Regions from separate parts of the Clostridium kluyveri DSM 555 genome, predicted to be linked through region 4. Evidence: riboswitches for the same ligand, from Rfam matches in the RefSeq annotation. Region 4 holds a riboswitch; each other region holds the start of a gene.

Region 1 (2,205 bases), 1.4 Mb from region 4:
ATTGACTTCATTAAATCGTATTATGAGTCCTCTTGAAAAAAAGCGAATTATAGTACAAAAGTGTATAGGAGAATCCACAGGAGGTAGAAAACCTATACTATATGATATAAACCTGTGCAGATTTTATATTATAGGTATAGATATATCTAAAACTCATGTACAAGTTTCCATAGTAAATTTAAGAATGGAAATTTTCTACAAGAAGAGTTTTTATGTTAATTCTTCCAATTCATATAATGAAGTTGTGGAAAAAATTGTAAGAATTATAAGTGATGCTTACATAGAATTAAGTTTGGAGCTTATTGATCTTATTGGAGTAGGACTTGGAATTGAAACAGATGTCTGGAATGATGTGAATATAGACGAAATACTTGAAAAAAAATTGAAATGTAGTATAGTTAGTGAAAATGGTGCAAATTCAGCTGCTATTGCAGAGTATTTATATGGCAGTGGGAAACAATTTAAAAATCTAGCTTATTTTAATTGTGGATTGAGAGTAAGGGAAGGGACAATTTTACAAGATAGAATTATAAAAACAGCAGATGATAATGAATATGCTTTTGAGCATATGGTTATAAATACAAATCAAGATGTTGATTTTAATAAGGTATGCCTTTCAGTTCAAAAAAACAATGAACTGTCTGAAAAGATAATTTTTGATGCTGCCTCTAAATTGGGAAAAAGTATGGAATTTTATATTGATTTATTGGATTTAAATTGTGTTATATTAAGTGGACCTTTAATTAATTCGAATTTATTTTATGAAACATGTGTAAGATATGTTCCTGAAAAGGTTATTTTCAAAAGAGATGGATATTTTAAAGAGGATGCAATTTCAATAGGGGCTGCGGCTTTGCTTTTGGAAAGGTGCATTGACAGTAAAATATAATAAAAATAAAAAGATAAATTATAATAAATAAAATTTTATGTTGACAAAGCATTTTAAAAGTTATATTATGTACGTAAATTAAAAATGAATTAAATAACTTCTTATCAAGAGAGGTGGAGGGACTGGCCCTATGATGCCCGGCAACCTGAATGTATTTACATTCAATGGTGCTAATTCCAGCAGGTAATATAACCTGAAAGATGAGAGACAATAGGATACAGCTTCTTATGGGTTCTCTCCATAGGAAGTTTTTTATTTGGACTGACTAGAAAAAGGAGGTTAAGTTAGCATTAAATTTTAATATGAAACAACAAAGACTTATATACTTTTTACCAAAACAGCAAAAAGTATATGCTGACAAAATTATTTTGACTTGAAAAAATAACGAGAAAATTGTGAATAAATTATGTATTAAGTTAAAATACTTAGATTTTGATGAGTATTTTGATAAAATAAAACTTTTTTAAATTAAAGGGGGATTCTTTGTGAAAAAATTTAAATTTAGCATTTTAATTTCATTGATTGGTATTTTTATACTGGCATCTTTTACAGGATGCGGAAGTCAAAGTACCACTAATACTGAGGGATCATCAAAAAGTGAAAAATCAGTTGAACTTCTGAATGTTTCTTATGATCCTACAAGAGAATTATATCAGGAGTACAATAAAGCCTTTATTAAATATTGGAAAGAAAAGACTGGACAGGATGTTACAATAAAACAATCTCATGGTGGATCAGGTAAACAAGGAAGATCAATTATAGAAGGACAGGAAGCAGATGTTGCTACTTTAGCATTGGCTTACGATATAGATGCAATTCAAGAGGCGGGCCTAATTAATGAAGGATGGCAGAAGAAGTTTGAAGATAACAGTTCTCCTTATACCTCCACTATAGTATTTCTTGTTAGAAAAGGCAATCCTAAACAAATAAAAGACTGGGATGACCTTGTAAATGAAGGAATTTCCATAGTAACGCCAAATCCCAAAACATCCGGTGGTGCCAGGTGGAACTATCTTGCAGCATGGGGATATGCTTTAAAGCAAAACAATAATGATCAGGATAAGGCAAAAGAATTTGTGAAGAAGTTATATGGAAATGTGGCAGTATTGGATTCAGGTGCAAGAGGTGCTACAACTACTTTTGTTGAAAGAGGAGTTGGAGATGTTCTTATAGCTTGGGAAAATGAAGCTTTCCTATCTGTAAAAGAATTGGGAAAAGATAAGTTTGATATAGTTGTGCCTTCTATGAGCATACTTGCAGAACCACCAGTAGCTGTGGTAGATAAAGTAGTAGATAAAAAAGGTACTAGAAAAGTG
Region 2 (2,205 bases), 320 kb from region 4:
TATTATAGACGGAAGAGATCTTATTGCATTTACTATAGTAGCTAATATCTTATTTAACCTTTCATTCTCCAAAATATGTCCTTTTCTAGTAACAACAAGAATAATTCCAAGTGGCATTCCTATAAGTAAAGCTATACTGCCAGCTATAATCACCATTTCTATAGTTTCCGATAATCCCTTTAGAACAAATATTTTAAAATCATCAATCATATTACCCCCCCTCCAGCGCATTCCGAATTCACACTGAGATTTGCCATTATTTTAACAAATTTTTTTGCAGTATTACTTTTAGGATTCAAAAATACTGAATTTGTGCTTCCTGTTTCTACGATACTGCCGTTTTCAATTACTGCCATATTATTGCATATATATTTAATAACATCTAATTCATGAGTTATAAGTAATATAGTTAAATTCAATTTTTTATTTATATCTCTTAAAAGTTCCAATATAGAATAGGTAGTTTGTGGATCTAAAGCAGAAGTAGCTTCATCACTTAATAAAACATCTGGTTCATTAGCTAGAGCCCTTGCTATACCTACTCTTTGCTTTTGACCTCCACTTAGTTGTGCAGGATAAAAGTCTACTTTATCACTTAGTTCCACTAAATTTAATATTTCATACACTCTATTTTTTATTTTTTCTTCAGAGTAACCAGCTATTTTTAAAGGGAACGCTACATTTTTATATACATTCATTGAATCAAATAAATTAAAATCTTGAAATATCATTCCAATTTTTTTTCTGGCTTCTCTAAGCTCAGCTTTATTCATAGCCACAATATCGTTATTTCCAATAAATATACTTCCAGAAGTAGGTTCTTCAAGTCTGTTCAAGCATCGTATCATAGTAGACTTTCCAGCCCCACTAAATCCTATAATGCCAAAAATATCTCCTTTTTCAACTTTAAGATTTATATCCTTTAAAACTTCAACTTTACCCTTAGATGTATTAAATGTTTTATTTAAATTTCTTATATCTATCATATAATCGGTCTTTACCCCCTTACACCCAGCATTCACCTATATACTTCTTATTTTAATTTAAATAAATATATCAAAACAAAAAAGACTAAATCTTATACTTTATAAAGTTAAGATTCAGTCTCCAGTTTTTCTGGTCAACTTTTAGATTGATTAAATTATAAAAACTCAGGGGGTAAATCCCTGAGTCTACATCCTCAATGATTACCTCATCTTTCAGCTACAATGCTGCAGGATTTAGCACCAATACATTACATAATGCTGGTTGCCGGACTTCATAGGGCCTTTCCCTCCGCCTCTCTTAATAAGTTATGATATTTAATATTGTAGTAATTAGTATATCAGTGCTTAGATATATTGTCAATATTTTTATAATATAAAATTTAACAACTTTTAATTTACTGAAAATAGAATAATTTTATTTATCTTTGGGCAAAAAAAATTAAATTCATAAAATTTCAAAATTTACTTTACAAATGCATTTTTTTTTGATAAATTATTTATGTGAAATAATTCACAAATATAACTTATAAGGGGGACTTATCATGAATTCAAATGAAATTCAACACATCAAAATCGCTAACTGTGATCCATCCGCATTGGGGCTATTTGGACTTGCTGTTGTAACTTTAGTAGCTTCCTCTCAGAAACTTGGCATCACTGAAGGCACTTCTTTTGTAATTCCCTGGGCAATATTTTTAGGTGGCTTTGCTCAATTATTTGCTTGTATTAATGATTCCAAAAGGCAAAATACTTTCGGCACAACAGCTTTTGGAGCTTTTGCACTATTCTGGTTTGCAGTAGGTATGTCATGGATGATTAACGCCGGTACATTTGGACAAGGTCTTGCAGAGGCAGTAGATCCAAAACAGCTAGGTTTTGCATTTATAGCATATTTAATATTCACCATATTTATGACCATAGGTGCAGCTGAGACTAACAAGGTATTATTTTCAGTTTTCTTTTTTATAATTTTCTTATTTATAGGACTGTCACTCAATTCTTTTGACATTTTGCCAGAGTTTTCCCATAAGCTGGCAGGAATTGCAGAATTATTGGCATCACTTACAGCTTTTTACGGTTCTGCTGCTGCTGTATTAAATCCTCACTTTGGAAGAGAATTCTTACCTATAGGAAAACCTTTTGGTATATTTAAAAAATAACATTATAATTAAGTTTACAAAAGGATGTATATTTAAAAATACATCCTTTTTAAATATAT
Region 3 (2,205 bases), 1.5 Mb from region 4:
ATACAACAAGTTATTTCGTCTCCTTCTATATATTTTTCAATCATAACTTCCTCATCGTAATTAAAGGCAAGACGAGCAGCTTCTTCTATATCTTCACTCTTTTCTATTATAGTAGTTGCTACACTTGAACCACCGGAATTTGGTTTTACAACTACAGGATACCCCATCTTTTCTAAGTAGTCATAATCAATATTCTCTATGGATTTTATACATATCCATTCTGCTGTATTTATATTGGCAGAATATAGCAGTTTCTTACTTATGTCCTTATCCATACAGATGCCGCTGGTTAAGGGGCTGCAGCCTGAATAAGGTATATCCATGGTTTGGAAAACGGATTGTATTATACCATCCTCACCAAATTTGCCATGAAGAGCAATAAAGGCAAAATCTATATCTTTTACTTTTTCAAATACATCATTTTTCTTATCTATAACAATAGGTACTATTTCATATTTATTTTTATCCATATAGTTTATTATGGATTTTCCTGAATTTAGGGAAACTTCTCTTTCTGAAGATATCCCACCCATTATAATTCCTACTTTCATATCATAATTCCTCCAAAATGAACTTTATTTTCAGGCATTGGGCCTTTTAATATAATAATATACATTTTCATTTAAATGTTAAAGAGCCACAACAGTGGTATTTATATGGGATAGTGGTTTTAAAAAAATGGTATTGACATTATTTTATTGTGTGTTATAATTTATTCTGTAAGTTATGAATTTAATACAAGCTTTATCAAGAGCGGTGGAGGGACTGGCCCTATGAAGCCCAGCAACCAGTATTGTTTTTTAATACATTGGTGCTAATTCCTACAGCTTAAGCTGAAAGATAGGGGATAGTTTGAGGTTTTTAGCTCGAGGTTATCCTCGAGTTTTATTTGTTTTTAATTTAATATTATAAGGGGGAATAAGAATGAAAAGGGTACTAACAGTTATTTTATCATTAATATTTGTTCTTGCATTAGTTGGATGTGGAACACAGAAAAGTGAAGGAAGTACAAGTAAAAGTGAGGATAAAACTACTATAAAGATAGGGGCATCTCCACAACCTCACAAGGAAATACTTGAAAAAGTTAAGCCTATACTGAAAAAAGCAGGATATGATCTTGAAATAGTTGAGTTTACAGATTATGTAACTCCAAATAAGGCATTACAGTCAGGGGAAATAGATGCAAACTTCTTTCAGCACATACCATATTTAGAAGAGTTTAATAAAAAGAACAATACAGACTTAGTTTACGTTGCTAAAGTTCATATTGAACCAATGGGATTTTACTCAAGTAAAATTAAAAGTTTAAGTGAGTTGAAAGATGGAGCGCAAATTGCCATACCAAATGATGCTACAAATGGAGCTAGGGCTTTAAAATTATTGGCTAAAGAAGGACTTATAAAAGTAAAAGATGGGGATACAATATCAAAACTGGATATAACTGAAAATAAAAAGAATTTAAATATACAGGAGGTTGATGCACCACAGCTTCCAAGGATACTAGCAGATGTGGATGGGGCAGTTATAAATACAAATTATGCATTGGAGGCAAATTTAAATCCAACTAAAGATGCCATTGCCATAGAGTCAAAAGATTCACCTTATGCCAATATAATCGCAGTTAAGAAGGAAGATAAGGATAAACCTTATATAAAAGCATTAGCAAAAGCTGTAAATGATGAACAAATTAGAAAATTTATAAATGAAAATTACAAAGGGAGTATAGTTCCTGCATTTTAAGTGAATTTGATGCTGAAAACCCAAATAAATTTAGGGGAAAATAGATAATTTTAACTAAAACCACCTCATAGAATAGAGAATAATATCTTTTAAACATTTAAACAGGTATTATTCTTTATTTATTTATGTAATTGTGTAAAAATATATTTGAGGTGAAATTTATTATGTTCTCTAATATTAAAATAGATAAAGATAGGGTTGTATATATACAGTTAAAAGATTATATTAAAGATATGATACTAAAAGGACTTCTTAGAAGAGATGAAAAGCTCCCTTCTACCAGAGAAATGGCGTCCATGTTTAATGTAAGCAGAAATACCATAATGTGTGCCTACGAATTTTTACAGGATGAAGGCTTTGTATACATGAAAAAGGGCAGAGGAACTTTCGTCTCAAATGTGAAAGTGGATTTTCAAGAGAAATGGAAGGTATCCTGGGAGAGTAAAATAAATAATTATGGCAGAC
Region 4 (2,205 bases):
AGGTATATCGGCTTTCTTTATTGGGAAATTAAACGAAGGGCATGGCTTTTCTAATCGTAGGATGTGGGAACAATGTTTAATAGGCACCCTTATAATTTTAGTATTGGAATTTGTTTCAGGGGTCATTTTAAACATATGGCTTCAGTTTGAAATATGGGATTATTCTAATATCTGGGGAAATATTTTGGGACAGATATGTATTCCTTATGCTGTAATATGGTTTTTACTGGTCCCATTTAACATATATGTTGATGATTACTTAAGATATAAGTTTTTTGGAGAAAAAAAGCCAGAGAAACTTATAACAAATTACAAACGCTTATTTTTATATAAATAATAAAATTTGTAACTATTTATGAAAGCGTTGTATACAATATATAGAAAGCAATTTAAACTTAATCAGAATACAAAGTATGTTTTATACTTGTGATAAACTTTTAGATGAAAATGGAGTGCTGTGGGACTATTCTTTAAAGTGGTTTACAGCGCTCCACTTTTATATTAAAAAATCAGCAAAAAAATTTTTTAATATAAATAAAATTAGTGTCTCTTCTACAGTAGTTTTTATAAATTTAGTATTGACATAATAAAACATAATTAATATAATAAGCATATAATTGATTATTATAAATATTTAAAAAATAAATTGGCTGAAACTTAATACAGTATATTCTTATCAAGAGCGGCGGAGGGATAGGCCCTATGAAGTCCGACAACCGACATTTTGTGCATCGGTGTCAATTCCTACAGAGTGTGTTAATACTCTGAAAGATAAGAAAAGTAGAAATCTTATAAAATTGTTTTGTTAATAGAGGCTATTTTTCTTATATAGGAATTATAGTCTTTTTTTGTTAGCTAGAAAATACTTTTGTAGAAAATGTTATAGAGCATAGAAGATTCACTTTAAAATGGTTGACTAGGAAACTAGAGGCTATATTTTTCTTATTGGAGAATATAGCCTCTTTTTGAAAAGTATGGCTTCTTTTATTTTTAAAGTTTCTATATGGATTATATGGTGATTTCCAATATATTTAATTTATGAATTAGAGTGTTAAATACATTAACAAAGAAGGAGATGAAAGTATTATGGGATATAATATTGCAGTTGCTTCAACAGATGGAGTCAACATTGATAAACATTTTGGAGCTTCAAATTCTTTTTTCATAATAAAAGTAAATGATGATGGAACCTATGAGAATTTAGGAGAAAGATTAGTTGAGAAAAATCAAAGGAATAGTGTGAATTGTAGTTTATGTTCATCTAAACATTCTTGTGGTAACATTAATCCCAAGATTCAAAGAAAAATAGAAGCTATTTCTGATTGCAGATGCCTGTTATGTAGTAGATGCGGACCTAGTTCAGAAAAGCAATTGGGGAAAAATAACATTTCTGTATTTGGTATTAATATGAAACTTGATGAGGCGTTAAAAACGATAATAAGATATTACAAGAGAAGTGATGAACATAAATTATTGAAAGGTATAAAAAAACAGAAAATAAATTCTTTTCAAGGAAGAAGGTATTAAATAGGGAGTGATTACATGGGCAGATTTTCTACAAAGTTAACTGAATTGGTGGGAAATACACCATTATTACAGTTGACTGACTATAACAAAGAAAAAAAATAAGGGGTAATTTAATTGCAAAACTAGAATATTTTAATCCTCTAAGTTCAGTTAAAGATCGTATTGCTCTAGCTATGATAGAAGATGTTGAAGAAAAGGGATTAATAAATAAAGATACTGTAATTATTGAGCCTATAAGTGGTAATACAGGAATTGGCCTAGCGTTTGTAGCTGCTGCAAAGAGATATCATATTATCATAACCATGCCTGAAAGTATGAGTGATGAACGTAAAAAGCCATTGAAAGCATTAAATGTTGAACTAATACTAACACCCGCAAAAGATGGAATGAAAGGTGCAATAAGAAGGGCAGAAGAACTTTCTTTTCAAATTGAAAATTCATTTCAACCTCAGCAATAGGGACAATTACAGGGGTTAGTGAAGGATTAAAAGAAAAAAATCCTAATATAAAGATAATCGCAGTAGAGCCATATGATTCGCCAGTTTTATCTGGAGGAGTACCTGGTCCCCACAAATTGCAAAACGTCTAGAATTTAAAGGAAAAAATGTGGTAGTTCTATTGCCTGATACAGGAGAGAGATATCTGTCTACAGATCTCTTTGATAGAATGGATAAAATA

Evidence for each region. Region 4 has a riboswitch for S-adenosylmethionine ahead of CKL_RS02580 (NifB/NifX family molybdenum-iron cluster-binding protein). Riboswitches for the same ligand answer to the same signal wherever they lie in the genome.
Region 1: another riboswitch for S-adenosylmethionine. It lies ahead of CKL_RS08860 (sulfate ABC transporter substrate-binding protein); the one in region 4 lies ahead of CKL_RS02580 (NifB/NifX family molybdenum-iron cluster-binding protein).
Region 2: another riboswitch for S-adenosylmethionine. It lies ahead of CKL_RS04035 (methionine ABC transporter ATP-binding protein); the one in region 4 lies ahead of CKL_RS02580 (NifB/NifX family molybdenum-iron cluster-binding protein).
Region 3: another riboswitch for S-adenosylmethionine. It lies ahead of CKL_RS14215 (MetQ/NlpA family ABC transporter substrate-binding protein); the one in region 4 lies ahead of CKL_RS02580 (NifB/NifX family molybdenum-iron cluster-binding protein).

Annotation. Positions count from the first base shown of each region.
Region 1 covers NC_009706.1:1,914,205-1,916,409, reverse strand. The annotation lists gene CKL_RS08865 (ROK family protein) at 1-889, shown strand, start outside; SAM riboswitch class I at 988-1,096, shown strand; gene CKL_RS08860 (sulfate ABC transporter substrate-binding protein) at 1,375-2,205, shown strand, end outside.
Region 2 covers NC_009706.1:817,956-820,160, reverse strand. The annotation lists gene CKL_RS04040 (methionine ABC transporter permease) at 1-210, opposite strand, end outside; gene CKL_RS04035 (methionine ABC transporter ATP-binding protein) at 207-986, opposite strand; SAM riboswitch class I at 1,190-1,294, opposite strand; gene CKL_RS04030 (acetate uptake transporter) at 1,529-2,146, shown strand; gene CKL_RS04025 (DUF4317 domain-containing protein) at 2,196-2,205, opposite strand, start outside.
Region 3 covers NC_009706.1:2,973,308-2,975,512, reverse strand. The annotation lists gene CKL_RS14220 (D-alanine--D-alanine ligase) at 1-551, opposite strand, end outside; SAM riboswitch class I at 742-847, shown strand; gene CKL_RS14215 (MetQ/NlpA family ABC transporter substrate-binding protein) at 925-1,740, shown strand; gene pdxR (MocR-like pyridoxine biosynthesis transcription factor PdxR) at 1,905-2,205, shown strand, end outside.
Region 4 covers NC_009706.1:502,407-504,611, forward strand. The annotation lists gene CKL_RS02575 (putative ABC transporter permease) at 1-337, shown strand, start outside; SAM riboswitch class I at 671-778, shown strand; gene CKL_RS02580 (NifB/NifX family molybdenum-iron cluster-binding protein) at 1,087-1,527, shown strand; partial or broken gene CKL_RS19655 (PLP-dependent cysteine synthase family protein) at 1,543-2,205, shown strand, end outside.